DNA from 3 places in the Streptomyces sp. NPDC020965 genome. Region 3 is predicted to be linked to each of the others. Evidence: riboswitches for the same ligand, from Rfam matches in the RefSeq annotation. Region 3 holds a riboswitch; each other region holds the start of a gene.
What was found. Region 3 has a riboswitch for thiamine pyrophosphate ahead of thiO (glycine oxidase ThiO). Riboswitches for the same ligand answer to the same signal wherever they lie in the genome.
Positions count from the first base shown of each region.

Region 1 (10,389 bases), on a different contig from region 3:
CCTCCCACGGGGCCCTGATCGCCCTGATCGTTGAGGCGCTCGGCGAGCTGGGCCATGAGCAGCCCCGGCTGGCGGCGATGCTCCTCCAGGGCGTGGTCGACGCGGCGGTCCGGCGCATCGAATTCGGTGTGGCGGAGGAGCCGGACGCCATCGCGGACGCGGCGGTCTCCATGGCCCTCAGGGGCGTCAGCGGCTGACTCCAGGCGGGGGAGGTCCCACCCGCCGGGGGGCGTCGCGTGACCCCAGGCCCCGCGCGACTCAGGGTGGTCCCCCATCGGCAGCAGCCTCGACGGGGCCCGGCGCAGCAGTGCGAGCGGGTTCAGATACTCCCGGTCGCGCAGCAGGCCCCAGTGCAGACATCCCGTGACGCAGTGTGACGGCCCGGGCTCGACATGGGCCACCAGCCGGCCCGCGGCCACCTCTGCGCCGGCCGGGAGCAGTGCGCGGACCGGCTCGTAGGTGGTGCGCAGCGGTCCGCCCGCCCCGGCCGCGAGGGCGATGGTGAGCACCCCGCGCCCCGCCACCCGTCCCGCGAAGGCAATCCGCCCGGCCGCCGCCGCCCGCACCGGTGTCCCCGGTGGCGCGGCGAGATCCACCCCCCGGTGCCCGGGCGCGTACGTCGACGGAGGCGGTTCCCATCCCCGTACGACCCGGGGATTCGGAGGACCCAGTGGCCAGATCCGGCCGTCACGGAGCGTTGCCGGGCGGGCCTCCCGCGGAGTCGGGGCCGCTGCCGCGGGAAGCGGTGGGGGCAGCGGGAACAGAAGGGAAATCAGCAGCGGGAGCAGGAGTGGTGAAAGACGGGAAATTCGGCTGCGATCCATGGGGCAGACCGTCCCGCACCCCGCCCCTGCTGAGTGGATCATGCTCCCGATCTGTGGAGTACCGACCGGTTGTGGACAGCGCCGTCACCCGGGGCCGCCTCGGTCCCGTACACTTCTTCTGGCGATCCGGGTCACCGGGTCGACTTCGCACGCCCCGCCACCACTCACCTTTTCTGGTTGGTGGCCGCGCTCCTCGGTCCCTCGTGGCACGGCGCGTCGGGGCGTCAGGAAACAACCGAGAATCCAAGGAGATACGGCCATGGCCGTCGTCACGATGCGGGAGCTGCTGGAAAGCGGCGTCCACTTCGGTCACCAGACCCGTCGTTGGAACCCGAAGATGAAGCGATTCATCTTCACGGAGCGCAACGGCATCTACATCATCGACCTGCTCCAGTCGCTGTCGTACATCGACCGCGCCTACGAGTTCGTCAAGGAGACCGTCGCCCACGGCGGCTCCATCATGTTCGTCGGTACGAAGAAGCAGGCCCAGGAGGCCATCGCCGAGCAGGCGACGCGCGTGGGCATGCCCTACGTCAACCAGCGCTGGCTGGGCGGCATGCTCACCAACTTCTCGACCGTCTACAAGCGTCTGCAGCGCCTCAAGGAGCTTGAGCAGATCGACTTCGAGGATGTGGCCGCCTCCGGCCTCACCAAGAAGGAGCTGCTCGTCCTCTCCCGCGAGAAGGCCAAGCTGGAGAAGACCCTCGGCGGTATCCGCGAGATGCAGAAGGTGCCGAGCGCCGTCTGGATCGTGGACACCAAGAAGGAGCACATCGCCGTCGGTGAGGCGCGCAAGCTCCACATCCCGGTCGTCGCGATCCTCGACACCAACTGTGACCCCGACGAGGTCGACTACAAGATCCCGGGCAACGACGACGCGATCCGCTCCGTCACCCTGCTCACCCGCGTGATCGCCGACGCCGTCGCCGAGGGCCTCATCGCCCGTTCCGGCGTGGCCACCGGTGACTCCAAGCCGGGCGAGAAGGCCGCCGGCGAGCCGCTCGCCGAGTGGGAGCGCGACCTGCTCGAGGGCGACAAGAAGGCCGACGACGCTGAGAAGCCGGCTGAGGCCGCCGCCGAGGCGCCCGCTGCCGACGCCGCTGAGGCCGAGGCTGCTCCGGCCGCCGAGGTCGAGGCGCCTGCCGCTGAGGCGCCCGCCGCCGAGGCCGAGGCTGCCGCTCCGGCCGCCGACGCCGAGCAGGGCTGACCACCGCCGCACAGCTTCGGTAGGTGAACGGCGGGGGACGGTGTCATCTGCACCGGCCCCCGCCGCACACCCGTAGATCGTCGACGGACTTCCCGACTTCGACAGATCTTCGATTTTCGACTTTCGAGAAGAGATTCAAGGACATGGCGAACTACACCGCCGCTGACGTCAAGAAGCTCCGTGAGCTGACCGGCGCCGGCATGATGGACTGCAAGAAGGCGCTCGACGAGGCCGACGGCAACGTCGACAAGGCCGTCGAGGTGCTCCGCGTCAAGGGCCAGAAGGGCGTGGCCAAGCGCGAGAGCCGTAACGCCGAGAACGGCGCCGTCGTCTCCCTCATCTCCGAGGACAAGACCTCCGGCGTCCTCCTTGAGCTGAAGTGCGAGACGGACTTCGTCGCCAAGGGCGACAAGTTCCAGGCCGTCGCCAACACGCTCGCCGCCCACGTCGCCGCGACGTCCCCGGCCGATCTGGAGGCGCTGCTCGCCTCCGAGATCGAGGCCGGCAAGACCGTCCAGGCGTACGTCGACGAGGCCAACGCCAACCTCGGCGAGAAGATCGTCCTCGACCGCTTCGCGCAGTTCACCGGCGCGTACGTCGGCGTCTACATGCACCGCACCATGCCCGACCTCCCGCCGCAGGTCGGCGTCCTGGTCGAGCTGGACAAGGCCGACGCGGACATCGCCAAGGACGTCGCGCAGCACATCGCCGCCTTCGCGCCGAAGTACCTCACCCGTGAGGACGTTCCGGCCGATGTCGTCGAGAACGAGCGTCGCGTCGCCGAGGCCACCTCGCGCGAGGAGGGCAAGCCCGAGGCCGCCCTCCCGAAGATCGTCGAGGGTCGCGTCAACGGCTTCTTCAAGGAGATCACTCTCCTCGACCAGCCGTTCGCGAAGGACAGCAAGAAGTCCGTCAAGAAGATTCTTGACGAGGCCGGTGTCGAGCTGAAGCGCTTCGCGCGCATCCGCGTCGGCGCCTGAGCGACTACGGCGAGTACGCGATCGGTCCGGGAGCCCGCTAGGGTTTCCCACGCGGTCATCGGCCGCGTGTGCCAGGCGGCACAACTCCGTTGAAGCGCCGGACGACCGCAGATCTGACGAGGAGGCCATTGCCGACAGGGACACCAGCACCCACCGGCAATGGCCTCCTTCGTATGTGCACGAGGAGATCTCCATGAACAAGGGCGCGGACGCCTCTCAGGCTGTCGGCAACAGTGACCACGACGGGAAGCATGACGTGAACAAGGCCGGGCGCTTCATGCTGAAGCTGTCCGGAGAGGCGTTCTCCGGCGGCGGGGGTCTCGGCGTCGACCCCAATGTCGTGCACGACATCGCCCGCGAGATCGCCGCGGTCGTCCGCGACGGTGCCCAGATCGCGGTCGTCATCGGCGGTGGCAACTTCTTCCGCGGCGCCGAGCTCCAGGTGCGCGGCATGGACCGGGCCCGCTCCGACTACATGGGTATGCTCGGCACCGTCATGAACTGCCTCGCCCTCCAGGACTTCCTGGAGAAGGAGGGCATCGACTCCCGCGTCCAGACCGCCATCACCATGGGTCAGGTCGCGGAGCCGTACATCCCGCTGCGGGCCGTACGGCATCTGGAGAAGGGCCGGGTCGTCATCTTCGGCGCCGGCATGGGCATGCCCTACTTCTCCACCGACACCACCGCCGCCCAGCGGGCCCTGGAGATCGACGCCGAGGCCCTGCTGATGGGCAAGAACGGCGTCGACGGAGTCTATGACTCCGACCCCAAGACCAATCCTGACGCGGTGAAGTTCGACGCGCTGGAGTACGGCGAGGTGATCACCCGCGACCTGAAGGTCGCCGATGCCACCGCCGTCACCCTCTGCCGCGACAACGCCCTGCCCATCCTGGTCTTCGAACTCCTCGCGGCGGGCAATATCGCGCGCGCCGTCAAGGGTGAGAAGATCGGCACGCTCGTGAACGCCAAGGGCACCCGAGCCTGACCGCGGGTGTCCAGGGATGTCCGGAGCCGGACACCCGGGAACAGACGGGGATAGACAGAGTCCTGCCGGTCGGACACCGTGCAGGGGAAGACGCGACAGGTCCGCCCGCCCAGGTGCATACCGGGCCCACTCAAGACACGCAGGAGCAAGTGGTGATCGAAGAGACCCTCCTCGAGGCCGAGGAGAAGATGGAGAAGGCCGTCGTCGTCGCCAAGGAGGACTTCGCCGCGATCCGCACGGGACGTGCGCATCCGGCGATGTTCAACAAGATCGTGGCCGACTACTACGGTGCGCTGACCCCGATCAACCAACTGGCCTCGTTCTCGGTGCCGGAGCCGCGGATGGCCGTGGTGACCCCGTTCGACAAGAGCGCGCTGCGCAACATCGAGCAGGCGATCCGTGACTCGGACCTGGGAGTCAACCCCAGCAACGACGGCAACATCATCCGAGTGGTGTTCCCTGAGCTGACCGAGGAGCGCCGCCGCGACTACATCAAGGTCGCGAAGAGCAAGGCCGAGGACTCCAAGATCTCGATCCGTGCCGTCCGCCGCAAGGCCAAGGAAGGCATCGACAAGCTGGTCAAGGACGGCGAGGTCGGCGAGGACGAGGGCCGCCGCGCGGAGAAGGAGCTCGACGACACCACCGCGAAGTACGTCACGCAGGTGGACGAGCTGCTGAAGCACAAGGAATCCGAGCTGCTTGAGGTCTGATGAAAGACTCTTCCTGGGGGGCCCCGCCGAGCACCGGCCTCTGGGGACCGCCCGACCAGGGTCCTGCCTCGGCGGGTCCCGCCTACGATCAGCATGTGGCACAGCAGACTCGGCCCATGCCCATCGTGCCGGACTTCCCCGACGCAGGTAGAGACGCCGAAGACCCTGATGGCCGTGACGGACGCGAGGCGCGCGACCAGGGGGCCGCTCGGCCGAGCGGTCCCCTGTTCCGTGACGACATTCCGCAGGAGCCCATGTCCCCTCCGCCGCACCCCGAGCCGTCCCGGCCGGGCCGCGCAGCCGGGGAATCCGGCAGGGCGGCCGGCCGGCAGAAGAAGCGGGCCGGTCGGGACCTCCGGGCGGCCATAGGGGTCGGTGTGGGGCTCGGCGCGGTGATCGTCGCCTCGCTCTTCATCGTCAGGGCCGTGTTCGTCGGCGTGATCGCGGTCGCCGTCGTCGTCGGCCTCTGGGAGCTCACCACCCGGCTCCGGGAGCGCAAGGACATCAAGGCGCCGCTCGTCCCGCTCGCGGTCGGCGGTGCGGCGATGGTCGTCGCCGGCTATGTGCGGGGCGCGGAGGGTGCCTGGGTCGCCATGGCGCTCACGGCGCTCGCCGTGCTCGTCTGGCGGATGACCGAACCGCCCGAGGGATATCTGAAGGACGTCACCGCGGGGGTCTTCGCGGCGTTCTACGTGCCGTTCCTGGCGACGTTCGTGGCGATGATGCTCACCGCGGACGACGGTTCGCAGCGGGTGCTCACCTTCCTCCTGCTCACGGTGGTCAGTGACACCGGCGCGTACGCGGTGGGCTGGCGCTTCGGGAAGCGCAAGCTGGCGCCGCGCATCAGCCCCGGGAAGACCCGCGAGGGACTGCTCGGCGCGGTGGCTTTCGCGATGGTGGGCGGCGCGCTCTGCATGGAGTTCCTGATCGACGGCGGGAGCTGGTGGCAGGGGCTGCTGCTCGGCCTCGCGGTCGCGGTCACCGCCACGCTCGGCGATCTGGGCGAGTCGATGATCAAGCGGGATCTGGGCATCAAGGACATGGGCACGCTGCTCCCGGGCCACGGGGGCATCATGGACCGGCTGGATTCGCTCCTGCCGACGGCGCCGGTGGTGTGGTTGCTGTTGGTGATCTTCGTCGGAAGCGGTTGATCGCCTTCCCGAGGCGTTTGACCTGCGGTTTTTCTTGTGAGGGGCTCGTTATCCACAGGGTGGCGAGCCCCTTCTCGTATCTCTGCGACACTGGATGCACCATGCCCAAGCCCGGAGAACTCACCTTTGTCGCGCCGCGCGGAGCCAAGAAGCCCCCGCGGCACCTCGCCGACCTCACGCCCGCCGAGCGCAAGGACGCCGTCGCCGCCATCGGCGAGAAGCCGTTCCGCGCCAAGCAGCTCTCGCAGCACTACTTCGCGCGGTACGCCCACGACCCGGCCCAGTGGACCGACATCCCGGCCGCCGCGCGCGAGAAGCTCGCCACCGAACTGCTGCCCGACCTGATGTCCGTCGTACGGCACATCTCCTGTGACGACGACACCACTCGTAAGACGCTGTGGCGGCTGCACGACGGCACGCTGGTCGAATCGGTGCTGATGCGCTATCCGGACCGGGTCACGATGTGCATCTCCTCGCAGGCCGGCTGCGGGATGAACTGCCCCTTCTGCGCCACCGGGCAGGCGGGGCTCGACCGCAATCTGTCGACCGCCGAGATCGTCCACCAGATCGTCGACGGCATGCGCGCACTGCGCGACGGCGAGGTCCCCGGCGGGGCCGCGCGGCTGTCCAACATCGTGTTCATGGGGATGGGCGAGCCGCTCGCCAACTACAAGCGGGTCGTCGGTGCCATTCGCCGGCTCACCGACCCGGAGCCGGACGGCCTCGGCATATCGCAGCGCGGGATCACCGTCTCGACGGTCGGTCTGGTGCCCGCGATGCTGCGCTTCGCCGACGAGGGCTTCAAATGCCGACTCGCCGTCTCGCTGCACGCTCCGGACGACGAGCTGCGCGACACCCTGGTCCCGGTCAACACCCGCTGGCAGGTCCGCGAGGTGCTGGACGCCGCGTGGGAGTACGCGGAGAAGTCCGGCCGCCGGATCTCCATCGAGTACGCGCTCATCCGGGACATCAATGACCAGGGATGGCGTGGCGATCTGCTCGGCCGGCTACTCAAGGGCAAGCGCGTCCATGTGAACCTGATCCCGCTCAACCCGACGCCGGGGTCGAAGTGGACCGCCTCCCGGCCCGAGGACGAGAAGGCATTCGTGGCGGCCATCGCCGCCCATGGGGTGCCGGTGACCGTGCGGGACACCCGGGGGCAGGAAATCGACGGGGCCTGCGGGCAGCTCGCCGCGACCGAGCGCTGACCCCGGCTCCCCACCTGGGGCTCGGGGCCGGGGCGCCGCCGTCGCGCGGTGGCGGCCTTGTACTCTGAAGTCGAACACATTTGCATATTTTCCGACAGGGGAGCGCCACAGCGCTGAGAGTGCGGTGCCCATCAGACCGCAGACCCTCTGAACCTCGCCCGGGTCATTCCGGGTAGGAAGTTCGGTCGATACTCAAGCTGTTGCGCCCTGCCCGGATTCTCTCGCGAGAACCGGGCGGGGCCGCGTCTCTTCCTGGTCATACCCAGGAGGAATGTCAGTGAGCACCACCAAGAGGATCACGGTCACCGCGCTGGCCGCAGCGCTGGGCGTGACCACGCTCGCCGCCTGTGGCGGCGGTTCGGACGAGTCCAAGGAATCGGGGTCCGGTTCGTCCGGCGGCTCGGCGTCCAAGACCGTGACGCTCGTGACCCATCAGTCGTTCGCCGCGTCCGACACCGTACTGAAGCGGTTCACCCAGGAGACCGGCTACACCGTCAAGGTGCTCAAGAGCGGCGACGCCGGCACCGCCCTCAACAAGGAGATCCTCACCAAGGGCTCCCCGCAGGGCGATGTGTTCTTCGGCGTCGACAACACCCTGCTCTCCCGCGCCCTCGACAACGGCCTGTTCACTCCGTACGAGGCCAAGGGCCTGGACCGGGTCTCCGACGCCGTCCAGCTCGACCGGGAGAAGCACCGGGTCACCCCCGTCGACACCGGCGACGTCTGCGTCAACTACGACAAGAAGTTCTTCGCCGACAAGAAGCTGGCGCCCCCGAAGACCTTCGACGACCTGATCAAGCCCGAGTACAAGAACCAGCTCGTCGTGGAGAACGCGGCGACCTCGTCGCCCGGGCTCGGCTTCCTCCTCGGCACCGTCGCCGAGTACGGGGAGACCGACTGGCAGGACTACTGGAAGAAGCTCAAGGACAACGGCGTCAAGGTGGTCGACGGCTGGGAGCAGGCGTACAACGAGGAGTTCTCCGGATCGGCCGGGGGCAAGAAGGCCAAAGCGGACCGGCCGCTGGTCGTCTCGTACGCCTCCAGCCCGCCCGTGGAGGTGCTCTACTCCGAGCCGCAGCCCACGCAGGCGCCGACCGGGGTCGCCACCGGCACCTGCTTCCGGCAGATCGAGTTCGCGGGCCTGCTGAAGGGCGCGGCGAATGACAAGGGCGGCAAGGCCCTGCTGGACTTCCTGGTCTCGCCGGCCTTCCAGGAGGACATGCCGCTGAAGATGTTCGTCAACCCGGTCATCGAGGGCGCCAAGCTGCCCAAGCTCTTCACCGACTTCGGCGCGGTGGTCGGCACGCCGAAGACCGTCACCCCGGAGAAGATCTCCAGGAACCGTGAGCAGTGGGTTCAGACGTGGTCCTCGCTCGTCGTGAAGTAACTCCGGCCGGCCGCGGGGCCGGGTCAGGGGTACGGGGAAACGTGACGCGGCTCGGTCTGATGATCGTGCCCGTCGCGTTCTTCGCCGTCTTCTTCGCCTATCCCGTCGCCTCCATCGTCGGCCGCGGCCTGCGGATCGACGGAGTCTGGCAGTTCGGCGGGATCGGTGAGGTGCTCGGCCGGGCCGACCTCCAGCGGGTGCTCTGGTTCACCACCTGGCAGGCGCTCGCCTCGACCGCGCTGACCCTGGTGATCGCCCTGCCCGGCGCGTATGTGCTCGCCCGTTTCGACTTCCCCGGCAAACGGCTGCTGCGGGCGGTGGTGACGGTTCCGTTCGTGCTGCCGACCGTGGTCGTCGGCACCGCCTTCCTGGCGCTGCTGGGCCGGGGCGGGCTGCTGGACGAGGCGTGGGGTGTCCGGCTCGACACCACCGTGTGGGCGATCCTGCTGGCCCATGTCTTCTTCAACTACGCGGTGGTCGTCCGGACCGTGGGCGGGCTGTGGGCGCAGCTCGACCCCCGGCAGGAGGAGGCCGCCCGGGTGCTGGGCGCCGGTCGGTTCGCGGCCTGGCGCCGGGTGACCCTCCCGGCGCTGGCGCCCTCCGTGGCCGCCGCCGCCCTGATGGTCTTCCTCTTCACCTTCACCTCCTTCGGCGTCGTGCAGATCCTCGGCGGACCCACCTTCGCCACCCTGGAGGTGGAGATCTACCGGCAGACCGCCCAACTGCTGGACCTGCGGACGGCCGCCGTGCTCACCCTGGTGCAGTTCGCGGCGGTCGGCGCCGTGCTCGCCGTGCACGCCCGGACCGTGCGGCGGCGGGAGGGCGCGCTCAGCCTGGTGGATCCGGCGCGGACCGCGCGCAGGCCGCGCGGGGCGGGCCAGTGGACCCTGTTCGGCGGGGTGCTCCTCTCCATCGTCCTGCTTCTGCTGCTCCCGCTCGGTGTGCTGGTGGAGCGCTCCCTCGCCACGCCCACGGGGTACGGCTTCGACTACTACCGGGCGCTCGGCTCGATCGATGAGCGCGGGGGCGCCTTCCTCGTCCCGCCGATCGACGCCGTGGCGAACTCCCTCCAGTACGCACTGGTCGCGACCGTCATCGCGGTGGTCGTCGGCGGGCTGGCGGCGGCCGCGCTCACCCGACGGGCCGGGCGGCTGGTGCGGGGCTTCGACGCGCTGCTGATGCTGCCGCTCGGGGTGTCGGCGGTGACCGTCGGCTTCGGTTTCCTGATCACGCTCGACGAGCCGCCGCTCGATCTGCGGACCTCCTGGATCCTGGTGCCGCTGGCCCAGGCCCTGGTCGGGGTGCCCTTCGTGGTGCGGACGATGCTGCCCGTGCTGCGGGCGGTGGACGGGCGGCTGCGGGAGGCCGCGGCGGTGCTCGGCGCCTCCCCGTTCCGGGTGTGGCGGGAGGTCGATCTGCCGCTGGTGCGGCGGGCGACGCTGATCGCGGCGGGGTTCGCCTTCGCCGTCTCGCTCGGCGAGTTCGGCGCGACCGTCTTCATCGCCCGGCCCGACCGGCCGACCCTGCCGGTCGCGGTGGCGGCACTGCTCGGCCGGCCCGGTGAACTCAACTACGGCCAGGCGATGGCCCTGAGCACGATTCTGATGGTGGTGTGCGCGGTGGCGCTGTTGTTGCTGGAGCGGATCCGGGTCCGTACGACGTCGGCCGGGGAGTTCTGATGGCCCTGCTCGCACTGGACGAGGTGACCGTACGGTTCGGGGCGCGCGCCGCCCTCGACGCCGTGGCGCTGGAGGTCGCCGAGCACGAGATCGTCTGCGTGCTCGGTCCGAGCGGCAGCGGCAAGTCCACGCTGCTGCGGGTCGTCGCCGGGCTCCAGGGGGTGAACTCCGGGCGGGTGCTGCTGGCCGGGGCGGACCAGTCAGCGGTGCCCGTGCACCGGCGCGGGGTCGGGCTCATGTTCCAGGACCACCAACTCT
Region 1 covers NZ_JBIRRE010000005.1:504,732-515,120, forward strand. The annotation lists gene ACH4S7_RS18675 (TetR/AcrR family transcriptional regulator) at 1-197, shown strand, start outside; partial or broken gene ACH4S7_RS18680 (peptidoglycan DD-metalloendopeptidase family protein) at 375-866, opposite strand; gene rpsB (30S ribosomal protein S2) at 1,084-2,031, shown strand; gene tsf (translation elongation factor Ts) at 2,175-3,011, shown strand; gene pyrH (UMP kinase) at 3,205-3,996, shown strand; gene frr (ribosome recycling factor) at 4,149-4,706, shown strand; gene ACH4S7_RS18705 (phosphatidate cytidylyltransferase) at 4,706-5,857, shown strand; gene rlmN (23S rRNA (adenine(2503)-C(2))-methyltransferase RlmN) at 5,959-7,065, shown strand; TPP riboswitch at 7,152-7,262, shown strand; gene ACH4S7_RS18715 (thiamine ABC transporter substrate binding subunit) at 7,337-8,452, shown strand; gene ACH4S7_RS18720 (ABC transporter permease) at 8,512-10,131, shown strand; gene ACH4S7_RS18725 (ABC transporter ATP-binding protein) at 10,131-10,389, shown strand, end outside.
Region 1: another riboswitch for thiamine pyrophosphate. It lies ahead of ACH4S7_RS18715 (thiamine ABC transporter substrate binding subunit); the one in region 3 lies ahead of thiO (glycine oxidase ThiO).

Region 2 (10,389 bases), on a different contig from region 3:
TGCCCGTCGTCGCTCTGGTCGTCTTCGGCGGGATGATCGCGAACGTCGTCGGCTTCGTGATCGCTCTGCTCTTCAAGGCCCTGCTCCTCGTCGCGCTGATCGCCGGACTCGTCTTCGTCGTAAGGAAGTTCATGGCGTCGTCGAATTCGCGAGGCGACTGGTAGCCACTCCCGGTGCGGGTGTTAACCCGGCCGGGGGAACACCCGCCGAACCCCAGGTGCGGCGGGCAGGGCGCCCTTACAGTGGCAAGCCGTCGTCAACGCCCTCGAAGCCCTTGAAGTGTCCGCACTGGATGCTCGGGGTCACCCACGGGGCGCCGCGGCGGGCACGTGGGGGCGGCCCCCACGGGCGGGCGATGCGCCCGTCACCATGCCTGGGGGTGACCTGTGGCCACAGGTACGAACGGTACTGCCCCTACTCTGATCGGTTCGGTACAGCGGGCGCTGCGGCTTCTGGAGGCCGCCGCCACCCACCCGGACGGCGCCCCCGCGAAGCAGCTCGCCAGGGAAGCCGGAATCCCCCTCCCCACCGCCTATCACCTGCTGCGCACCCTGACGCATGAGGACTATCTGCGCCGTGAGAAGGGTGTGTTCGTCCTCGGTGGCGCTGTCGGCCGGCTCGCTGTCGGCGGCACTGTGCAGGGGCGTCGCAGCAGCCTTGAAAAATCGTTAGAGCACTGGCGGGATGCGATCGGTGCCCCGGTCTACTTCGCCGTCTACCGCGAGGGCGAGATCGAGCTCGTCGCCGTCGCCGACACGCCGTATACGCCCGCCGTCCAGGAATGGGCGAACTTCCGGGAGACCGGTCATGCGCACGCCATCGGTCAGTGCCTTCTCAGCCAGCTCGAGGAGAGCGCGCGCCGTGATCATCTGGAGCGTCATCCGGTCCAGCCGGTGACCCCCTACTCCGTCTCCGACCAGCGCTCCCTGTCGGAACGGCTGGCCGCCACGGGACGGATGCAACCGGTCGTGGAACGGCAGGAGTACGCCCTCGGTACGGTCTGCGCCGCCATCCCGATCACGGCCGGATCGACCGCTGCTGCGATGGCCATTTCTCTTCCCCTTCACCAGGAGGAGAGGTTGCTCCCTGCGGTCGAGCAACTACGGTTAGGAGTGGGAGGGCTGCTCAGTGCCCTTTCGTTCTCTATCAGTATCTGAAGAATCACTCCTTGTAGTCTTCTAGCGCGTGCAGCACGATGGCGGCAAGAGGGTCACAGGGGTAGTTCCTGGCCGTTTTTGACAGGCTTTCAGCAGGCTTCCTTCACTGCGGGGTACACAATGCGCGAGTCGGTCCAGGCCGAGGTCCTGATGAGTTTCCTTGTCTCCGAGGAGCTCTCGTTCCGGATCCCGGTGGAACTCCGATACGAGACGGAGGATCCGTATGCCGTGCGGATGACCTTCCATCTACCCGGAGACGCGCCTGTGACCTGGGCTTTCGGTCGAGATCTCCTGATGGACGGCATCCTCGGCCCGAGTGGTGACGGCGATGTGCGGATTGCCCCGACCGGTCCCGAGGAGCTGTCGGACATCGCCATCCGGCTCCAAGTCGGCGCCGATCAGGCGCTGTTCCAGGTGAGCGTGGGGCCGATCGTGGCCTTCCTCGACCGCACCGACAAGCTGGTGCCGCTGGGCCAGGAGCGGGCGTTCCGCGACTTCGAGGGCGATCTCGACAAGGCGCTCAAGAACATCCTCGCCGAGACCGAGGAGAACGCGGGCTGACCCACGGTGCGCGGTGGGCACCGGGGCGGCGCGACGGGCGGTGCTCGGTGGACCACCTGGCCAAGTCCGGGGACCGGCGTACGGGGCCCTGGAGGCCGCGTACACGGGTCCGGGAGGCTTGCGGTACACAGGGCGCGGTACGGAGCGGAGAGCGGGACGGAGCGAGGAGCGGCGGGTGGGGCGCGATGTGCTGAAGGCCGGTGCAGAAACGTCACTACGCCGCATCGGTGGTGCGTGCGACACCGGTCGGGGTGGCGCCGGCCCGACTCCCGTCCCGGGCCCCGGTCGGGGGAGTCGAGACCCAAGTTGAGGCCGAAGCCGAAACCGGGGCCGATCCCGCGACCGGGGCCCGTGCCCCAGGCCGTGACTACTTCTTGCGGCGACGGCCCGTACCCCCCCGGCCCGGCAGCCCACCCCGCCCCGGCGGTCCGCTCCGCCCCGTACCCCCGGCGCGTACGGGCGATCCGTCCGACGCCACGGCCGGTGCCGCCGCGCTGCCGCTCGGCCGGTCGGCCGAGACCACCAGCGCCGCGAGCGCGGTGGTCACCGGCACCGAGGCGACCAGCCCGATCGAGCCGACGAGGGTCCGGACGATCTCCTGCGCGACCAGTTCGCTGTTGGCCACCGTCCCCACGCTGCTCTGCGCGATCGAGAACAGCAGCAGCAGCGGCAGCGCGGCACCCGCGTACGCCAGGACCAGCGTGTTGACCACGGACGCGATGTGGTCGCGGCCGATCCGGATGCCCGCGCGGTACAGCGCGCGCGGCCCCATGTCCGGATTGGCCTGGCGCAGTTCCCAGACGGCCGAGGTCTGGGTCACCGTCACGTCATCGAGGACACCGAGCGAGCCGATGATGATGCCCGCGAGCAGTAGCCCGCTCATGTCGATGTTGGGGTAGAGGCCGTGGATCAGGCCGGTGTTGTCGTCGGTGTTGCCGCTCAGATGCGCCCAGCCGATGAAGAGCGAGCCGAGCAGCCCGATCAGCAACAGGGAGATCAGGGTGCCGAGCACGGCGACCGAGGTCCGCGCGCTCAGACCGTGGCACAGATAGAGCGCCATCAGCATGATGGCGCTGGCCCCGACCACCGCGACGATCAGCGGATTGGAGCCCGCCAGGATCGCGGGCAGGATGAAGAACGACAGCACGGCGAACGACGTGGCGAGCGCGATCAGCGCCATCACCCCACGCATCCGCCCCACCAGCACCACCGCGACCGCGAAGATCCCGGCCAGCAGCGCCATCGGAACCGTACGGTCCACATCGATCACCGAGTACTGGAGATCGCGCGGCGCGTCCGGCGCGTACGCCACCACCACCCCCTGGCCCTTCTCCAACTGGCGGGGCGCGTCCGGCTGGACGATCTCGGAGAAGGTGCGGCCCTTGTCACTGCCGGTGGTGACCTTGATCGTCGCCTTCCCGCACTCGCCCTGCTGCGAGTTGACGGCCTCTCTGCCCTCGGGCGTGCTGGTGTCCCCGGTGGGGGGCACCCGGCCCGCGTTGGCGGACTTGCAGTCGATCTTGTCGAGCCGGGTCACCGTGCCCTGTTCGGTCTGCCGGTCGAACCCCACACCGGTGCGCTCGTGCCCGGGAGTGGAACCGGGCCAGAGCACCACCAACCCCACGACCACCGCGGCGGCGAACGGAATCAGTACGGCGGCGATGACCTTGCGCAGGTGCCGGGAGACCGGTGCGGCCGGACCGTGGCTGTGTGAGTGGCCGTGACTGTGCGCTTCCGGCGTCTGCGGCCGGGGGTGCGGAAGATGCTCCTCCCGCGGCGGTTCGGGCGGCTGCTGGGGGTCGGGCGGCGAAGAGGTCACCGACCGATCATCGCAAGAACGCCGGGGGGCCTCTGTTCAGCGCGCCAGAAAGAACGCTAGCGTGGTGGCACCTTTGCACACGCGGGAGCTCGGAGCACCGGGCTGAGAGGACGCTGACCTCCGTACGAGCCGACTGGCCAACCCCAGTACGGCAGCCACGGAAGCCGCTGCGTCGACCGCCGAACCTGTTACCGGGTAATGCCGGCGTAGGGAGTAGGTCTCCATGACCGTTCAGGATGCACACACGTCTGCCGTCGACCAGGCGGCAGAGCGCACGCCGGGCTGGCACAAGGGGTACGTCGAGGGCTCACGCCCCGACATCCGGGTGCCCGTCCGGCAGGTGCACCTCACCAATGGCGCGGATGTGACGCTGTACGACACTTCCGGTCCGTACACCGACCCCGCGATCGATACCGATGTACGCCGTGGTCTGGCGCCGGTCCGGGAGAGCTGGATCACCGGCCGGGGCGATACCGAGGAGTACGCGGGCCGGCCGATCCGCCCCGAGGACGACGGGATCAAGCACACCTCACCGCGGGGCGGACTGCGGAACCTCGACGCGGTCTTCCCCGGCCGCCCGCGCCAGCCCCGCCGCGGGCGCGACGGCCGGGCGGTGACCCAGCTCGCGTACGCGCGCCGGGGCGAGATCACACCGGAGATGGAGTACGTGGCCATCCGGGAGAACGTCGCGCCCGAGGTCGTACGAGAGGAGATCGCGGCCGGTCGCGCGGTGCTGCCGGCCAACGTCAACCACCCGGAGATCGAGCCGATGATCATCGGCAAGCGGTTCCTGGTGAAGGTCAACGCCAACATCGGCAACTCCGCGGTCACCTCCTCCATCGAGGAGGAGGTGGACAAGATGACCTGGGCGACGCGTTGGGGCGCGGACACCGTCATGGACCTCTCCACCGGGCGCAATATCCACACCACCCGGGAGTGGGTGCTGCGCAATTCGCCCGTGCCGATCGGCACCGTGCCGCTGTACCAGGCCCTGGAGAAGGTCGACGGCAGGGCGGAGGAACTGAACTGGGAGATCTACAAGGACACGATCATCGAGCAGGCCGAACAGGGCGTCGACTACATGACGGTCCACGCCGGCGTGCTGCTCCGGTACGTCCCGCTGACGGCGCGCCGCAAGACCGGCATCGTCTCGCGCGGTGGCTCGATCATGGCGGCCTGGTGCCTGGCGCACCACAAGGAGTCGTTCCTGTACGAGAACTTCGAGGAGCTGTGCGAGATCCTCGCCTCGTACGACGTGACCTACTCGCTCGGTGACGGGCTGCGGCCCGGTTCGATCGCGGACGCCAATGACGAGGCGCAGTTCGCGGAGTTGCGCACGTTGGGGGAACTCAACAGGATCGCCAAGCGTTTTCAGGTGCAGACGATGATCGAAGGCCCCGGTCACGTCCCGATGCACAAGATCAAAGAGAACATCGACCTTCAGCAGGAGATCTGCGAAGAGGCCCCCTTCTACACGCTCGGCCCGCTGACGACCGATGTGGCCCCCGCGTACGACCACATCACTTCAGGTATCGGGGCGGCGATGATCGCCTGGTGGGGCACGGCCATGCTCTGTTACGTCACCCCCAAGGAGCACCTCGGCCTGCCGAACCGGGACGATGTGAAGACCGGTGTCATCACCTACAAGATCGCCGCGCACGCGGCCGATCTCGCCAAGGGACATCCGGGCGCGCAAGAGTGGGACGACGCGCTCTCGGACGCCCGCTTCGAGTTCCGCTGGGAGGACCAGTTCAATCTGGCCCTCGATCCGGACACGGCGCGGGAGTTCCACGACGAGACCCTGCCGGCCGAGCCCGCGAAGACCGCGCACTTCTGCTCGATGTGCGGTCCGAAATTCTGCTCGATGAAAATCAGCCGGAGCATCAACGAACGGTTCGGCGGTGACGACGCCCCGGGGGCGACGGCCGACGAGGTCACGGAGGGGATGTTGGAGAAGTCGAAGGAGTTCGCCGCGAGCGGTAACCGGGTCTATCTGCCACTCGCGGAGTGAGTGGAGTGAGCAGAGTTACGGGCTGACGGGCTGACGGGCTGACGGTCTGGTGGGCCGGTGGGCCGGTGGGCCGGGCGGTCCGGGCGGTCCGGCTGGGGCCTCGGCGTCCCCTCACAGGGGGCGCCGTCCGGTCCGCCGGCAAGCCCGATCGTGGAAGTCGAGACGGCGAGGATCTTCCTCGGCCGGGCGGATTCTCGGCAGACTGGCCGGGTGACAGCAATATCAATGAGTAAAGGCGCCAACTGTCCGGTCTCCGTGGCCACGGTGCACGCGGTACTGACCTGGACGGACGCCCCCGGTGCGCCCGACGCGGACGCCTCGGCCCTGCTGCTGACCGGATCCGGACGGGTGCGGGACGACGCGGACTTCGTCTTCTACAACCAGCCGCGCCATGCGTCCGACGCCGTCCGGCATCTGGGGAAGCGGCGGGACGCCGGTACGGTCACCGATACGGTCGAGGTGGCCCTGAACGAACTGGAACCCGGTATCGAGCGGGTCGTCCTGTGCGCGTCCGCCGACGGCGGGACGTTCGGCGGGATGTCCGGTCTTACGCTTCGGCTGCTGGACGCCGGGACGCGCGCCGAACTCGCCCGCTTCGATATGGACGCCGCGACGGAGACGGCTTTCGTCAGCGGGGAGTTGTACCTGCGCGCCGGGCGGTGGAAGTTCCGCGCGGTCGGCCAGGGGTACGCCTCCGGTCTCGCCGGTCTCGCCACCGACTTCGGTATCACGGTCGACGAGGCACCGGCCCCCGCCGCGCCCGCGCCCGCTCCCGTACCCCTGCCCCGGCAGGCTCCCGCGCCCGCTCCGGCTCCCGTATCGGCTCCCGCACCCACCCCCGTACCGGCTCCCGCTCCGGCTTCCGCGCCCGGTGCCGGGGCTGCCGCGTCGAGGCCGCGTCTCAGCAAGGGTGAGGAGCGGCTTCCCGTCGATATGCGCAAGCGCCTGTCGCTGCGGAAGGAGCAGGTGGCGGTCAGCCTCCGTAAGCACGGCGCCACCGGGGTCACGGCCCGGGTCATCCTGGTGCTGGACGCCTCCGGGTCGATGGCCTCGCTGTACTCGAAGGGTGTCGTCACCGATGTGGTCGAGCGGATGGCCGCGGTCGCCGCGCAGTTGGACGACGACGGCACCATGCAGGCGTGGACCTTCGCCTCACACCCGGCCCGGTTGCCCGATCTGGAGCTCGGCGACTTGCCCGAGTGGCTGAAGCTCCATGTACGGGTCGGCGAATTCAGCCTCTTCGGATGGCGTGGGAAGCCGCGGCGAGGGCTGGATCCCCGCCAGGTGGACATGCGGGCGGTCGGCATCCAGAACGAGGAACAGAAGGTGATCGCCGAGGTGCGCGCCTATGTCCGGGCGAACCCGACGTCGGAACCCACCCTCGTCCTGTTCTTCTCCGACGGCGGTGTCCACCGCAACGCCGAGATCGAACGGGAACTGCGGGAGGCGGTGGACGAGCCACTGTTCTGGCAGTTCGTGGGCCTCGGGCGGTCCAACTACGGAGTGCTGGAGCGCCTCGACGCCATGGCCGGACGGCGGGTCGACAACGTCGGCTTCTTCGCGGTGGACGACATCAGCCGTATCTCCGATCCCGAGCTGTACGACCGGCTGCTGTCCGAGTTCCCCTCCTGGCGGGTTGCCGCCCGGCGCGAGGGCATCCTCTGAGGCGGGCAAGCGGGCAAGCGGGCAAGCGGGCAAGCGGGCAAGCGGGCAAGCAGACAGGCGGCAGGCAGGCGGGACACGACGGGGGCGGGACGGGGGCGGGACGGGCGGGTGTCATGCCTGGCCGCGTCCGCGTCACCCCCCGTACCCCTGCCCGTCCGCGCTTACCCCCTTGCCCGCCCGGACGCGGGCGGGGGTGACGCCGGAAGTCACTCCGGCCGGGCCTCGGGCCCTCCGAAATCCGGGCTGCTGAAGTCCGGGCTGGTGAACGTCGGCCGCTGTCCCGCCGTCGATCCCTCGCTCGGGCTGGAGTAGTCCGGCCCGCTGTACCCCACCTTCGGGATACGGCTGATGGGGCGCTGCGGTGTCGTGGTCATCGGGTCGGTGCTGGGGTCCGCCAGCGCGGACCGCAGATACGGCAGGATGCCCCGCTCCAACAGTGCATGGCGCCAGGCGTCCTTGGCCCGCGCCACCTCATCGGGAAGCTCCCCGGTCGTCTCTTCGGCGGGCACCTGCGTCGCGCTGTTGCGCAGCGCGGTGAGCAGCAGTCCGACCGCCGCGACCAGGATCGCCGCCGCCGTGAGCGCCCCGAAGAACCAGCCCGCGGTGACCAGGGTCGTCGCGAAGGAGGGTGGGGGGTCGAGCATCTTCAAGAGATACCCGATCAGCAGAAAGATCACCGCCGCCGTCCCGGCGAGAACGGGGGCCAGTACCGTCACCACGGCCGAGAGCCCGGCCCCGCTGTCACCCGCCTCACCGGAGGCGGGACCCGACAGCGTCCCCCGCACGGAAGAGGTCGCCGTCGGCGCGCGCGACTCCTCGCGGATCCTCACGTAGTGCTCGTACTCGGCGGCGGCGTACGAGGCGATCTCCGCCGTCGCGTTGAGGGCCATCGTGCGTAGTTGCGCGGCGTTCAGTCGTTGTCCCACCGCGGTGAGTTCCGGTCGTTCATGGGCATCGCGCAGCGCCTCTTCGAGGATCCGCTCGTACTCGGCGCGATCCTCGGTCAGCAGGTGCGGAGCGCTATTCATGTGCATCCCCCGATGCTCCGTAGGCCCGATCCGGCCCCGCTGTGCAGGGGCGGTTGGGTGGATACGAAGGAGAGCCTGCTACGGATATGCCGATGGTAGAGCGGTTACGGCACACGGTGACAGGGGGTTTCGACAAATAGCGTGTCGCTGTTGGCTCAGGCGGGCAGCGGAAGTTGGACGACTAGTAGCTTTCCGGCCATGGTCACGCCGCCGTCCATGGCGATGGCGAGACCGTCCGCGTAGACGTGCGGCCCGTCGACCACCGGGCGGTCGCCGTCCTCGCCGTTCTCCGTGCCGACTTCGCCCAGCAGATACGGAATGGGGCTGTGGCCGTGCACGACACGGGTGCCGCCGTAGGTGGAGAGCAGTTCGCGCACGGCCTGGGGGCCGGCTTCGTCACGGAAGGCGAAGCGCTTGGTGAGCTTGCGGAAGAGGTCCCAGCACTCATCGGCGTCATTGCGGGTGAGGATGGCGTGAACGGTGTCGTTGACGTCCTCGATGGTGGAGCCGTATTCGAGGTACGCGGTGGTGTCGGAGTGCATCAGGAGGTGCGCATCCTCCTCGACCACCGCGTCGAGCCGGGCCATCCACTGCATATGGACGTCCTGGAGCCGGTCCATATCGGACTTCTGGCCGCCGTTGAGGAGCCAGGCGGCCTGGAAGGTGGCGGTGCCGGCGCCGGAGTCGATCGGTGTGTCGGAGAATCGCCTGGCGCCGAGCAGCAGCAGCTCGTGGTTGCCCATCAGGGCCTTGCAGTAGCCGCCCGCCGCCGCGGCCTCGGCGGAGAGGCGCATCACCAGATCGATGACGCCGATCCCGTCCGGCCCGCGGTCGGTGAAGTCGCCGAGGAACCAGAGCCGGGCGTTGCCCGCGGCCCACTGGCCGTCGGCGTCGATGAGGCCCTGGGCGGTGAGCGCGGCGATGAGTTCGTCGAGGTAGCCGTGGACATCGCCGACGACGTAGAGCGGGCCGAGACCGTCGGGTACCGGAGACTCGCCGGGGGCGAGCCCCCGCCGGACGGTGTCGGCGGGCGTGTCACGCCCGATCACCAGGAGGTCGCGTTCGGTGGCTGTGTAACCCTCCGGCGGTTCATCGGCCGGTACGGCGTTCCCGGGGTGGCCTGAATGGGGGGCCACGGGCTGCTGCTGGGGCGGATGACTCCGGGGCGGGGCGGGCGGGTGTGGCGGCGTATGCGGAGGGGGTGGCGTATGCGGATGGGGCTGCTGAGGTGCCTGTGCCGTCTGGTCCGCGTTGGGTGGGTGAAGTTCTTGAGGAGGGTGCGGCGGTTGCGGGGGAAGCATCTCCTCCGCCTGCGGCGCCTCCGACTGAACCGGCACCTGCGCGTACGGAGGGACGCGGAAATCTCGCAATGTCGCCGTCCGCACCACGGGTCCCTGACCGGCCCCCTGAGTCATCGACCCCTCCACCACCGTCGCGCCGCCGTTCACCTCTCGGCCCAACCTGGTCGGGGTGGTCCGCGGTGTCGTGCGCCCATCATAGGAATGAGGCCCGCGCTCTGTGACGCACCAGGGGTGGTGAATCCATTCCCCACCCCTGATGCATCAGATGTTTCGTCCGGATTGGTGAGGTCTAGGCCGTGTCGGACACGCCCCAGGGGGCTTCTGATGGATCTTGCTGGCTGGTCCGATCCATCAGAAACGCCCTAATCCGGTGCCGGTGAGCGTGGCGCGCTCACCGTCGTCCGCGGAGAACGACGCTGCGAGGACGTCCGGATGATCAATTCGGTCGGTATCACCTGCTCGACCGGGCCGTCCTCATCGATTCCCTCGATCGCGTCGATGAGGAGCTGGACGACCGCCGTGCCGATCCTGCGCGGCTTGAGCGAGAGGGTGGTGATCGGCGGTTCGGTGGTGGCGTACACCGTCGACTCGCTGCAGCAGACGAGCAGCAGATCCTCGGGGACCCGCAGCCCGTAGCGCCTGGCGGCGGCGAGCAGATCGGTGCCGTTGGGGTCGAAGAGTCCGTACACGGCGTCGGGCCGGTCGGGACGGGCGAGCAGCCGGTCGGCGGCGACGGCCCCGGCGCACGGGTCGTGGGCAGGGTAGGACTCGTAGACCGGGTCCTGACCCACCCGCTCGCACCAGCTCAGATAGGCGGTGGTGGACAGTCGGGTGTAGGTGTCGGTGG
Region 2 covers NZ_JBIRRE010000003.1:480,683-491,071, reverse strand. The annotation lists gene ACH4S7_RS12610 (DUF5326 family protein) at 1-164, shown strand, start outside; gene ACH4S7_RS12605 (IclR family transcriptional regulator) at 387-1,157, shown strand; gene ACH4S7_RS12600 (SsgA family sporulation/cell division regulator) at 1,278-1,718, shown strand; gene ACH4S7_RS12595 (YibE/F family protein) at 2,086-3,537, opposite strand; TPP riboswitch at 3,609-3,767, shown strand; gene thiC (phosphomethylpyrimidine synthase ThiC) at 3,761-5,548, shown strand; gene ACH4S7_RS12585 (VWA domain-containing protein) at 5,774-7,213, shown strand; gene ACH4S7_RS12580 (hypothetical protein) at 7,420-8,247, opposite strand; gene ACH4S7_RS12575 (metallophosphoesterase) at 8,397-9,671, opposite strand; gene ACH4S7_RS12570 (LacI family DNA-binding transcriptional regulator) at 9,905-10,389, opposite strand, start outside.
Region 2: another riboswitch for thiamine pyrophosphate. It lies ahead of thiC (phosphomethylpyrimidine synthase ThiC); the one in region 3 lies ahead of thiO (glycine oxidase ThiO).

Region 3 (10,389 bases):
AGGCGAGCAGGCGCCATTGCAGGCGCGCCTTGTACTGCAGCAGCACCTCACCCAGCAGCCACAGCGCGACGACTCCGAAAGCGATATAGAGGACCGTCCAGCCCATGCCCGCCCCTCTCCTTCGGCCGCCGCCCCGGCTGAGGGCGGGTACGGCCGATCACGACTGCTCGTGCAGTCCGAGATTCTCGTAGATCTCCAGTGTCGCGGTCGAGTTGTTGAGCGTGATGAAGTGCAGTCCGGGGACATCCTCGGAGAGCAGTTCCGCGCAGAACTCCGTCGCGAACTCGATTCCCATGGAGCGTACAGCGGCGGGGTCGTCCTTGACGGAGAGGATCCGCTCTTTCAACTCCGACGGGATGACCGCGTTGCTGAGCTGGGCAAAGCGTTCGAGCTGTTTGACACTGGTGATCGGCATGATCTCCGGGATGATCGGGGTGTCACAGCCCGCCGCCACCACCCGGTCCCGCAGCCGCAGATAGTCCTCGGGCCGGAAGAACATCTGCGTGATGGCGTAGTCGGCCCCGGCCCGGCACTTGTCGACGAAGTGCCGGATGTCCGTGTCCCAGTCCTCGGAACGCGGATGCATCTCGGGGAAGGCGGCGACCCCGACGCAGAAGTCCCCGGACTCCTTGATCAGTCGGACGAGATCGGCCGCATACCGTACGCCTTCGGGGTGCTCGACCCACTCGGCCATGGGGTCACCCGGCGGGTCGCCCCGGACGGCGAGGATGTTGCGGATACCGGCGTCCGCGTACTGGCCGACCATATTGCGCAGTTCGGCGATGGAGTGGTTGACCGCGGTGAGATGCGCGACCGGGGTGAGCGTGGTGTCGGCGGCGATCTGTTCGGTGGCCCTGACCGTGCCCGCGCGGGTCGATCCCCCGGCGCCGTAGGTCACGGAGACGAAGCTGGGGGCCACCGCCTCGACGCGGCGGAGGGCGTTCCAGAGATTCCGCTCGCCCTTCTCGGTCTTGGGCGCCCAGAACTCGAAGGAGTAGGTCGTTCTACCTGTCGCCAGCATCTCGCGCACCGTCCGTGCGCGATCCGTCCTGGTCGAAGCTGTTCCGAGGGCCATACTGGCAGGTTAATCGTGGCCAGAGGGTCACCCAACCGGAGTCCAGCAATCGGACACGGACTGTCCGCAATCGGCTTGATCACCACACCTGTGGCCGAAACCTGGTGGGAGACCGCCGGGGGCATGGCCCACCCGCTCCCCACCAGACAGCCCGAACACCCCCGGGACCAGGCACGATGCCCTCGGAACCCAGCGTTCCGCGGCGCGATTCCGCGACCCGAACGGATGGCCGACACCGGCGCAGGAACCGGGAACGCCCTCGCGTCCGGTGCGGAACATCACCTTCCCGCCGGGACCACATCCGCCGCCCGGAAACGCCGGCCCCTCATCGGGGACGTCACCGGCCGGGGGCACCGCCGTCGGGGACGGTCACCCCCGGCCGGGGGCCTGGCGCGCTCAGCCACCGACGGGACGGGTCACTCGGCGCGCTCGCGGATCCGCCGGGCGAGGTCGGCCGCCGCCGCGGCCGGATCATCGGCCTCGGTGATCGCCCGGACGACGACGACCCGCCGCGCGCCCGCGTCCAGCACCTGGTCGAGGTTGGCCGCGTCGATGCCGCCGATCGCGAACCAGGGCCGGGCGGTCCCCAGCGCAGCCGCGTACCGCACCAGATCGAGCCCGGGGGCGTGCCGTCCGGGCTTGGTGGGGGTGGGCCAGCAGGGCCCCGTACAGAAGTAGTCGACGCCGGGGGCGACGGCGGCGGTGGCCACCTCGGACTCGGCGTGGGTGGAGCGGCCGACCAGGACGTCGTCGCCGAGGATGGCGCGGGCGGCGGGCACCGGCAGATCGCCCTGGCCCAGATGGAGCACGTCCGCGCCGATGGCGTGGGCGACGTCCGCGCGGTCATTCACGGCGAGCAGGGCGCCGTGGCGCCGGCAGGCGTCGGCGAATATCCGGAGCCGGTCCAGCTCATCGGCGGCCTCCATGCCCTTGTCGCGCAACTGCACGATGTCCACCCCGGAGCCGAGGACGGCGTCCAGGAACTCGGGGAGGTCACCCTGGGCGTCGCGGGCGTCCGTGCAGAGATAGAGCCGGGCGTCGGACAACCGCGCACGGATCGTGGACATGGTGAATCCCCCCTGTGGGTACGACGGTGCGCGGGCGGGGGAACAGGGTCCCGTCGCCCGCGCAGCGCTGAGTCGGCCGCGGCCGGCGCCACCGTCCGCCGGTGGACTCCGGGGTCGGTGACGCCCGCCGGGGGCGTCGGTCGGGCGAGCGGGTGCGTCAGACAGCGAGCGCCTGGGCGCGGCGCTTCACTTCCGTGCCGCGGTTCTCGCTGAGGGCCTGCGCGGGGGTGCCCGGCAGGCTCGGGTCGGGAGTGAAGAGCCACTCCAGCATCTCCGCGTCGGAGAAGCCGTCGTCCCGCAGGAGCGTCAAGGTGCCGGCGAGGCCCTTGACCACCCGGTCATCGCTGATGAAGGCGGCGGGAACCATCAGCACCCGGTTCTCCCCCCGGCGCACGGCGATGAGCTGGCCGTCCTTCACCAACTGCCGGACGCGCGTCACCTGGACATCGAACATTTCGGCGATATCGGGGAGGGTGAGCCAGTCGGGGACGAGTGCATCGATCTTTGCGTCAATCTCGGTCACGGGACAAGCCTGCCATCTGGGACTGACAGTCGGTAGTCGGGCCCTCGGTCCAGCGCGTCCCCCACGGTCGGAATCGGGGCGGGATTCCTGGTCAGAGGCGTTTGACCGGCTCCGGGACGGCTCAGCCCGACGCGGCCTTCAGGGGGACCGAGGCATCGGCGGCCCGCCCCGGATCCAGTCGCGCGCCCGACAGGATGAGCTTGCGGCCCTGGGCCAGATCGCGGGGCCTGCCGACGGCAAGCAGCGCGACGAGGGCGCCGTCCCGCAGCCACAGCACCGACCAGGCGTCGTCCGCCGGGCCGCCGCGCCACAGGGTGGTGTCCGCGTCCGCGTGGTCCCCGGCGTACTGGACGAACCGCCCGAACTGCTCGGACCAGAAGTACGGGACCGGGTCGTAACTCAGCGGTGGTTCGCCCCGCTCCTCGGCGAGCACGTTGGCGGCGATCGTCCGAGGGCCCTGGAGGGCGTTGTCCCAGTGGTGCACGAGCAGGCGCCGGCCGTAGCGGGCGGAGGGGAAGGACGCGCAGTCGCCGACGGCGTACACATCGGGCCGCGAGGTGCGCAGACTCGCGTCGGCGACGACGGCGCCCGCGGCATCGGTCTCGATGCCCGAGCCCGCGAGCCAGTCGGTGGCGGGGCGTGCGCCGATGCCGACGACGACGGCGTCCGCCGCGATCCGCCGCCCCCCGGCGAGCAGGACGGCTCCCGCTTCGATGCCCGCCACGCGCGCATGGGTGATCAGTTCGACACCGAGCGCCGCGTACCAATCGGCCATCGGGGCGGTGACCTCGGCGGGCAGCGCGCCGGCCAGGGGGCGGTCGGCGGCCTCGACGACGGTGACGGCACAGCCCGCCTCGCGGGCGGCCGTCGCGAATTCGGCGCCGATCCAGCCCGCGCCGATGACGACGATGTCGTGCCGCTCGGCGAGGACGGGCCGCAGCCGGGCGGCGTCGTCCAGGGTGCGCAGCAGATGGACGCCGGGGACGGTCCCGGTGCCGGGGAGGTGGAGCGGCTCCGCCCCGGTGGCGATCACGAGGGTGTCGTACGGGACGGGCCCGGCCTCGGTGTCCAGCAGATGCTCCGCGGGGCGTACGCCGGTCACCTCACGGCCGAGGTGGAGGTCGATATCGAGGGCCTCGAAGTCGATCTCGAAGGCGGACCCCTCGGCCGCACCGAGGAGGATCGCCTTGGAGAGGGGTGGCCGGTCGTACGGCTGATGGGGTTCGGCGCCGATCAGGGTGATGGAACCGGTGAAGCCCTGTTCGCGCAGGGCGACGGCGGTCTGCACGCCGGCCATCCCCGCTCCGGCGACGACCACGCGCCGCGTCCGCTGCTCGTTCCGCTGCTCGCTCACATGCCCACCTTACGCATCTGACGAACCGTCAGAAAAGAGTCCCGACCAGGACGGGTCACCGGGCTCCCGGGGCACCTCCTCGACCACACTCGTCCCGCTGCCCTCGCTGGACTCCCACTCCCAGGACTCCTCCAGCCGCAGCCGGCCGTCGGGCAGTTCCACCACGACCGAGACACAGTGCCCCGACGCGGTGCTGCCGTCCGTCCTCAACTGCACGTAGCGGAAGTCCAGCCGGTCGCCGGCCCGGGTGCCCACCAGATGACCGCGGGCGACATCGCCGCCCTCGTACTCGGCCCAGATCTGGCCGTGCCGCTCGTGGTACCGGAAACGGGTGAGGGTACCCACCTGCCCCGGGGCCTGATCCGCCACCGGTGAGAGGACGAGCCCGTCGAGTGACCTTGCCATGGCACTGCTCCCTTGCGCCGAAGTCCCGTCGGCTCCCACCGCGCCTTACCGCGCTGTGGGGCCTGGGGTTAGGGTGGCCACCGTAAAACACTCGCGGGAGCCCGGACGCACCGGGCTGAGAGGGAGGCTGGACGGCCTCCGACCGTACGAACCTGATCCGGGTCATGCCGGCGAAGGGAGGGGCCGACCGCCCATGCCGCCGATTCCCGAGAAGCGCACCCCCGAGACACTCCCCACGGCGCGCCGGACAACCCGTCCGGCCGATCCCTGGCCGCCCGACACCGGCGCCGGTCCGCCGACCACGACCGGTCGGTCGTCGGACGTGCTCGTCATCGGCGGTGGTGTCATCGGTCTGGTCACGGCCTGGCGCGCGGCGCAGCGCGGACTGACCGTCACCGTCGCCGATCCGGCACCGGGCGGCGGGGCCGCGCAGGTCGCCGCTGGAATGCTCGCGGCCGTCACCGAACTGCACTACGGCGAGGAGACCCTGCTCGCCCTCGGCCTCGAATCCGCCCGCCGCTACGCCGACTTCGTCGCCGAACTGGAGGAGACGAGCGGTGCGGGCGTCGGCTATCGGGCCTGTGGCACCCTCGCCGTCGCCCTCGACGCCGACGACCGGGCCCATCTCCGCGAACTCCACGCCCTCCACCAGCGCTGCGGACTGGACTCGGAGTGGCTGACGGGCCGGGAGTGCCGCCGACTGGAGCCGATGCTCGCCCCGGGTGTCCGTGGCGGGCTACGGGTCGACGGTGACCACCAGGTCGACCCCAGACGACTGGCGTCCGCCCTGGTCACGGCCTGCGAGCGGGCCGGGGTGGCGTTCCGCCGCGACTGGGTGGAACGGCTGTCGGTCGCGCGCGGCCGGGCGGTCGGAGCCGTCCTCGCGGACGGAACCGCACTCGGCGCGGACCAGGTGGTGCTCGCGGGCGGCAGTCTGAGCGGACGGCTCGGCGGAGTGCCCGATGAGGTGCTGCCCCCGGTGCGCCCGGTGAAGGGCCAGGTACTGCGGCTGGCCGTGCCCACGGCGTACGCCCCCTTCCTCTCCCGGACCGTCCGCGCCGTGGTGCGCGGCGGTCATGTGTATCTGGTGCCGCGCGAGAACGGCGAGCTGGTCATCGGCGCGACCAGCGAGGAGATGGGCTGGGACACCACCGTCACCGCTGGCGGGGTGTACGAGCTGCTGCGCGACGCCCATGAACTGGTGCCGGGCATCACCGAACTCCCGCTGACCGAGACGCGCGCGGGGCTGCGCCCCGCCTCTCCCGACAACGCCCCGCTGCTCGGACCGACCGCCCTGCCGGGGCTGCAACTGGCCACCGGACACCATCGCAACGGAGTGCTGCTGACCCCGGTCACCGGCGACGCCATGGCGACCGCGCTGACCGAAGGCGCCTTGCCGGAGGAGGCCCGCCCCTTCAGCCCACGCCGCTTCCCGCCCCTCGCCCCGGTCGCGGCAGGCTCGCCCCTCGCTCCGGTCACACCGGTCACACCGGCCTCAGCAGGCTCGCCGGCCGCCCCAGACCTCCTCTCCCAGGCCCCCCAGGAGCAGCCCGTATGAACACTCTTCCCATGGTGGTCTCCGTCAACGGCGAACGGCGTGAACTCGCCACCGGAACGACCCTGGACCGCCTGGTCGCGGATCTCTCCACCGCACCGTCCGGAGTCGCCGCCGCCGTCAACGAGGCGGTCGTACCGCGCAGTCAGTGGGCAGGCACCCAGCTCGGTGACGGCGACCGGGTGGAAGTCCTCACCGCCGTCCAGGGAGGCTGAACCGCTATGTCCGACGACCGGCTCACCATCGGCGACACCTCCTTCGACTCCCGATTGATCATGGGTACGGGGGGTGCGGCGAGCCTCGACGCGCTGGAGCGCGCCCTCGTCGCCAGCGGTACCGAACTCACCACCGTCGCGATGCGCCGCCTCGACCCGAGCGTCCAGGGCTCGGTGCTCTCCGTCCTGAAGCGGCTCGGCATCCGCGTCCTGCCCAACACGGCGGGCTGCTTCACGGCCGGGGAGGCGGTGCTCACCGCCCGGCTGGCGCGGGAGGCCCTGGGCACCGACTGGATCAAGGTGGAGGTCGTCGCGGACGAGCGGACCCTGCTGCCCGACCCGATCGAGCTGCTGGACGCGGCGGAGACCCTGGTGGACGACGGTTTCACGGTCCTCCCGTACACCAGTGACGATCCGGTGCTGGCGCGGAAGCTGGAGGACGTGGGCTGCGCGGCGATCATGCCCCTGGGCTCACCGATCGGCTCGGGGCTCGGCATCCGCAATCCGCACAATTTCCAACTGATCGTGGAGCACGCGAACGTACCGGTGGTGCTGGACGCCGGCGCGGGCACCGCGTCCGACGCCGCGCTCGCCATGGAGCTGGGGTGCGCGGCCGTGATGCTGGCCTCCGCGGTGACCCGCGCCCAGGAGCCGGTGCTGATGGCGGAGGCGATGCGGCACGCGGTCGAGGCGGGCCGGCTCGCGCACCGGGCCGGCCGGATCCCGCGCAGGCACTTCGCCGAGGCGTCCTCCCCGTTCGCGGGCCGGGCGGCACTGGACCCGGAGCGCCCGGCCTTCCGGTGAGCGCCCGCCGACCGGACAGGGCCTAGGGAGTGTCTTCAAAGTAGCGTCGTCCGCCCGGAGGGCGGGGGAGGTCGGCGCTGTCACAGGACGGCTCCGATCCGGACCCGGTCCCGCCCCGGCGCGGCGGGTCTGTCGGTGGCGGCTCGTAGAATCGCTCTGTGGACACCCTCCAGGACCCTCTCGTCGGGCATGTGCTCGACGGCCGCTACCGCGTCGAGGCGCTCATCGCCGTCGGCGGTATGGCCACGGTCTACCGGGCCGTCGACACCCGTCTCGACCGCGAGCTGGCGCTCAAGGTGATGCATCCGGCCCTCGCCACCGACGTCTCCTTCGTGGAGCGCTTCATCCGCGAGGCCAAATCCGTGGCCCGGCTGGCCCACCCCAATGTGGTGGGCGTCTTCGACCAGGGCGCCGAGGGCGCCTATGTCTATCTCGCCATGGAGTACGTCGCCGGCGTCACCCTGCGTGATGTGCTGCGCGAGCGCGGCGCGCTCCGGCCGAGAGCGGCGCTCGACATCCTGGAGCCGGTGCTCGCCGCGCTCGGGGCGGCGCACCGGGCCGGTTTCGTCCACCGGGACATCAAGCCGGAGAATGTGCTCATCGGGGACGACGGCCGGGTGAAGGTCGCCGACTTCGGCCTGGTGCGGGCGGTCGGCTCGGTCACCAACACCACCGGCACCGTCCTCGGCACCATCTCCTACCTCGCGCCGGAGCAGATCGAGGACGGCACATCCGACACCCGTACCGATGTGTACGCCTGCGGAGTGGTCCTCCACGAGATGCTGACCGGCGCCAAACCGCACTCCGGGGACACCCCGGCGCAGATCCTCTACCGGCATCTGCACGACGACGTCCCGCCGCCCTCCGCCCTGGTGCCGGGGCTCGCCGTCGAGCTGGACGAGCTGGTGGCGAGCGCCACCGCCCGCAATCCCGAGGTCCGCCCGCATGACGCGGTCGCGTTGCTGGCCCGGGCGCGCCTGGCCCGCGCGGCCCTCACGGCCGAGCAGCTCGACCTGGTGCCTCCGGGCGCGATCGCCGAGGGCGAGGCGGACGCCAGGGGCCGGACCGACGGGAGCGACGAGCGTACGGACGTGCTCGCGCGCCCCCTCCCGCGCGAGGAGGCGAACCCCACGGCCCGGCTGACCATGCCGCCCGCCCCGCCGTCCCGCACCTCCCGGCTGCCCCGACCTCCGGCGCTGCCCAGGCGGGGGATGCTCGCGATCCTGGCGGCCGTCCTGATCGCGCTCGGCGTGGGCGCCGGTGTCTGGTACATCAACTCCGGCCAGTTCACCCGGGTGCCGGCGCTGATCGGGAAGACCGAGAGCGAGGCCGGGCGCGCTCTGGACGGCGCCGGTCTCGACGTCAGGGAGGTACGGCGGGAGTTCAGCGAGTCGGTGACCCGCGGGACGGTCGTCACCAGCGATCCGGCGCCCCGGGAGCGCATCCGCGGCAATGGTTCGGTGACGCTGATCGTGTCGCGCGGCCCGGAGATCGTGCGGGTGCCCGATGTGCGGGGCGATCCGCTCGCCACCGCCGAGCGCAGACTGACCGACCTCGGCCTCGCGCCCGGAGTGGTCACCCGGGCGTTCAGCGCGGAGGTCCCACAGGGCTCGGTCATCAGTACGGATCCGGCGGCGGGCACCGGGCGCAGTCCGGACTCCGCGGTGGCCGTGGTGGTGAGCAAGGGTGCCCCGATCGAGGTCCCCGGAGTGCTCGGGGACTCGGCGGAGGACGCGACCGAGGAGCTGGAGGGCGCCGGTTTCCGGGTCCGGATCGCGGCCGAGCGGATCAACTCCCCGCAGGACGCGGGCACGGTCGCCCGACAGTCGGCCGCCGAGGACGCCCGGCTGGCCACCGGCGACACGATCACCCTGACGGTCTCCAAGGGCCCGCGGATGGTCGCGGTCCCCGATGTCGTCGGCGGCTCCGAGGCCGAGGCCAAGAGTGAGCTGGAGGCGGCGGGCTTCCGGGTGAAGGTCGAGCAGGCGTTCCCGTTCCTGGGCAACACGGTGGAGAGCCAGTCCCCCGCGGCGGACGACCGGGCCCCGGAGGACAGCACGATCACCATCAGGATCAAGAGACTGTGAGCGGCGCCGGCCCGCACGCACCAGCACACCCAAGGAACCGTGAACACCTATGCGCAACCCCGTCGGCGGCCATGTACCCGTGGCGGGTGGCCTCGCCAGGACCGGTCTCGGCTACGCCCGTGAGCTGAAGGCGGAGACCCTCCAGGTCTTCGTCGCCAACCCGCGCGGCTGGGCGACGCCCCCGGGAAACCCCGCACAGGACGAGGCGTTCCGCGCCGGCTGTGCCGAGGCCGGGCTGCCCGTGTACGTCCACGCCCCGTATCTGATCAACTTCGGCTCGCACACGGAGGCGACCGCCGAGAGGTCGGTGGAGTCGCTCCGGCACTCACTGCGCCGGGGCCGGGAGATCGGGGCCCTGGGCGTGGTCGTCCACACCGGTTCGGCGACCGGGGGCCGGCCCCGTGAGGTGGCGCTCGCGCAGTTGCGGGAGCTGGTGCTGCCCCTGCTGGACGAGCTGACCCGGGACGACGATCCGACGCTGCTGCTGGAGTCGACGGCCGGACAGGGCTCCTCGCTCTGCTCCCGGGTCGAGGACTTCGGGCCGTACTTCGCGGCGCTGGACTCCCACCCCGGGCTCGGCATCTGTCTGGACACCTGTCATGTCTACGCGGCCGGTCATGATCTCGCCGCGCCCGGAGGGATGACGGAGGCCCTGGACCTGCTGGTGGAGACGGTCGGCGAGGGGCGGCTCGGGCTGATCCACGCCAATGACTCCAAGGAGACCGTGGGCGCGCACAAGGACCGGCACGAGAACATCGGCGCCGGTCACATCGGTACGGAGGCGTTCGGCGAACTACTGCGCCATCCGGCGACGGACGGTATACCGCTGATCATCGAGACCCCCGGGGGCCCCGACGGCCATGCGGCGGATGTGGCGCGCCTGAAGGACCTGCGCATATAGCCTAGTACCCTAGGGGGGTATATGGTTCCGCTGTTGGCAGGAACCGTACACCTGACCTTGGGGATCTCTCATGCGGCACGGCGCCCAGCATCCGGACGAGAACCACGGCACACCCGCCGGGCACGGCACTCATACGAACCACGACGGCCATGACGGTCAGCCGGGTCACAACCGTCAGGCCGGTCACGACGGTCAGGCGGGGCAGGCCGGTCATCCGGGAGGCGCGGACAGCCACAGCCACCACGGCGGCACGGCCGACGGCGGCCACCCGGGACACGGCAAGGGCTCCGGCGAACACGCAGGGGAGCACGGCGGCGGGGTGAGCTGGTCCATGGCGGCCAGGGCGACCCTGCACTGTCTCATCGGCTGCGCCATCGGCGAGGTCCTGGGCATGGCGATCGGC
Region 3 covers NZ_JBIRRE010000001.1:367,376-377,764, forward strand. The annotation lists gene ACH4S7_RS01595 (hypothetical protein) at 1-106, opposite strand, end outside; gene metF (methylenetetrahydrofolate reductase [NAD(P)H]) at 158-1,075, opposite strand; gene thiE (thiamine phosphate synthase) at 1,492-2,142, opposite strand; gene ACH4S7_RS01610 (Rv2175c family DNA-binding protein) at 2,300-2,665, opposite strand; gene ACH4S7_RS01615 (NAD(P)/FAD-dependent oxidoreductase) at 2,787-4,019, opposite strand; gene ACH4S7_RS01620 (hypothetical protein) at 4,029-4,424, opposite strand; TPP riboswitch at 4,508-4,620, shown strand; gene thiO (glycine oxidase ThiO) at 4,618-5,982, shown strand; gene thiS (sulfur carrier protein ThiS) at 5,979-6,194, shown strand; gene ACH4S7_RS01635 (thiazole synthase) at 6,201-6,998, shown strand; gene pknB (Stk1 family PASTA domain-containing Ser/Thr kinase) at 7,157-9,085, shown strand; gene ACH4S7_RS01645 (deoxyribonuclease IV) at 9,135-9,986, shown strand; gene ACH4S7_RS01650 (DUF4396 domain-containing protein) at 10,057-10,389, shown strand, end outside.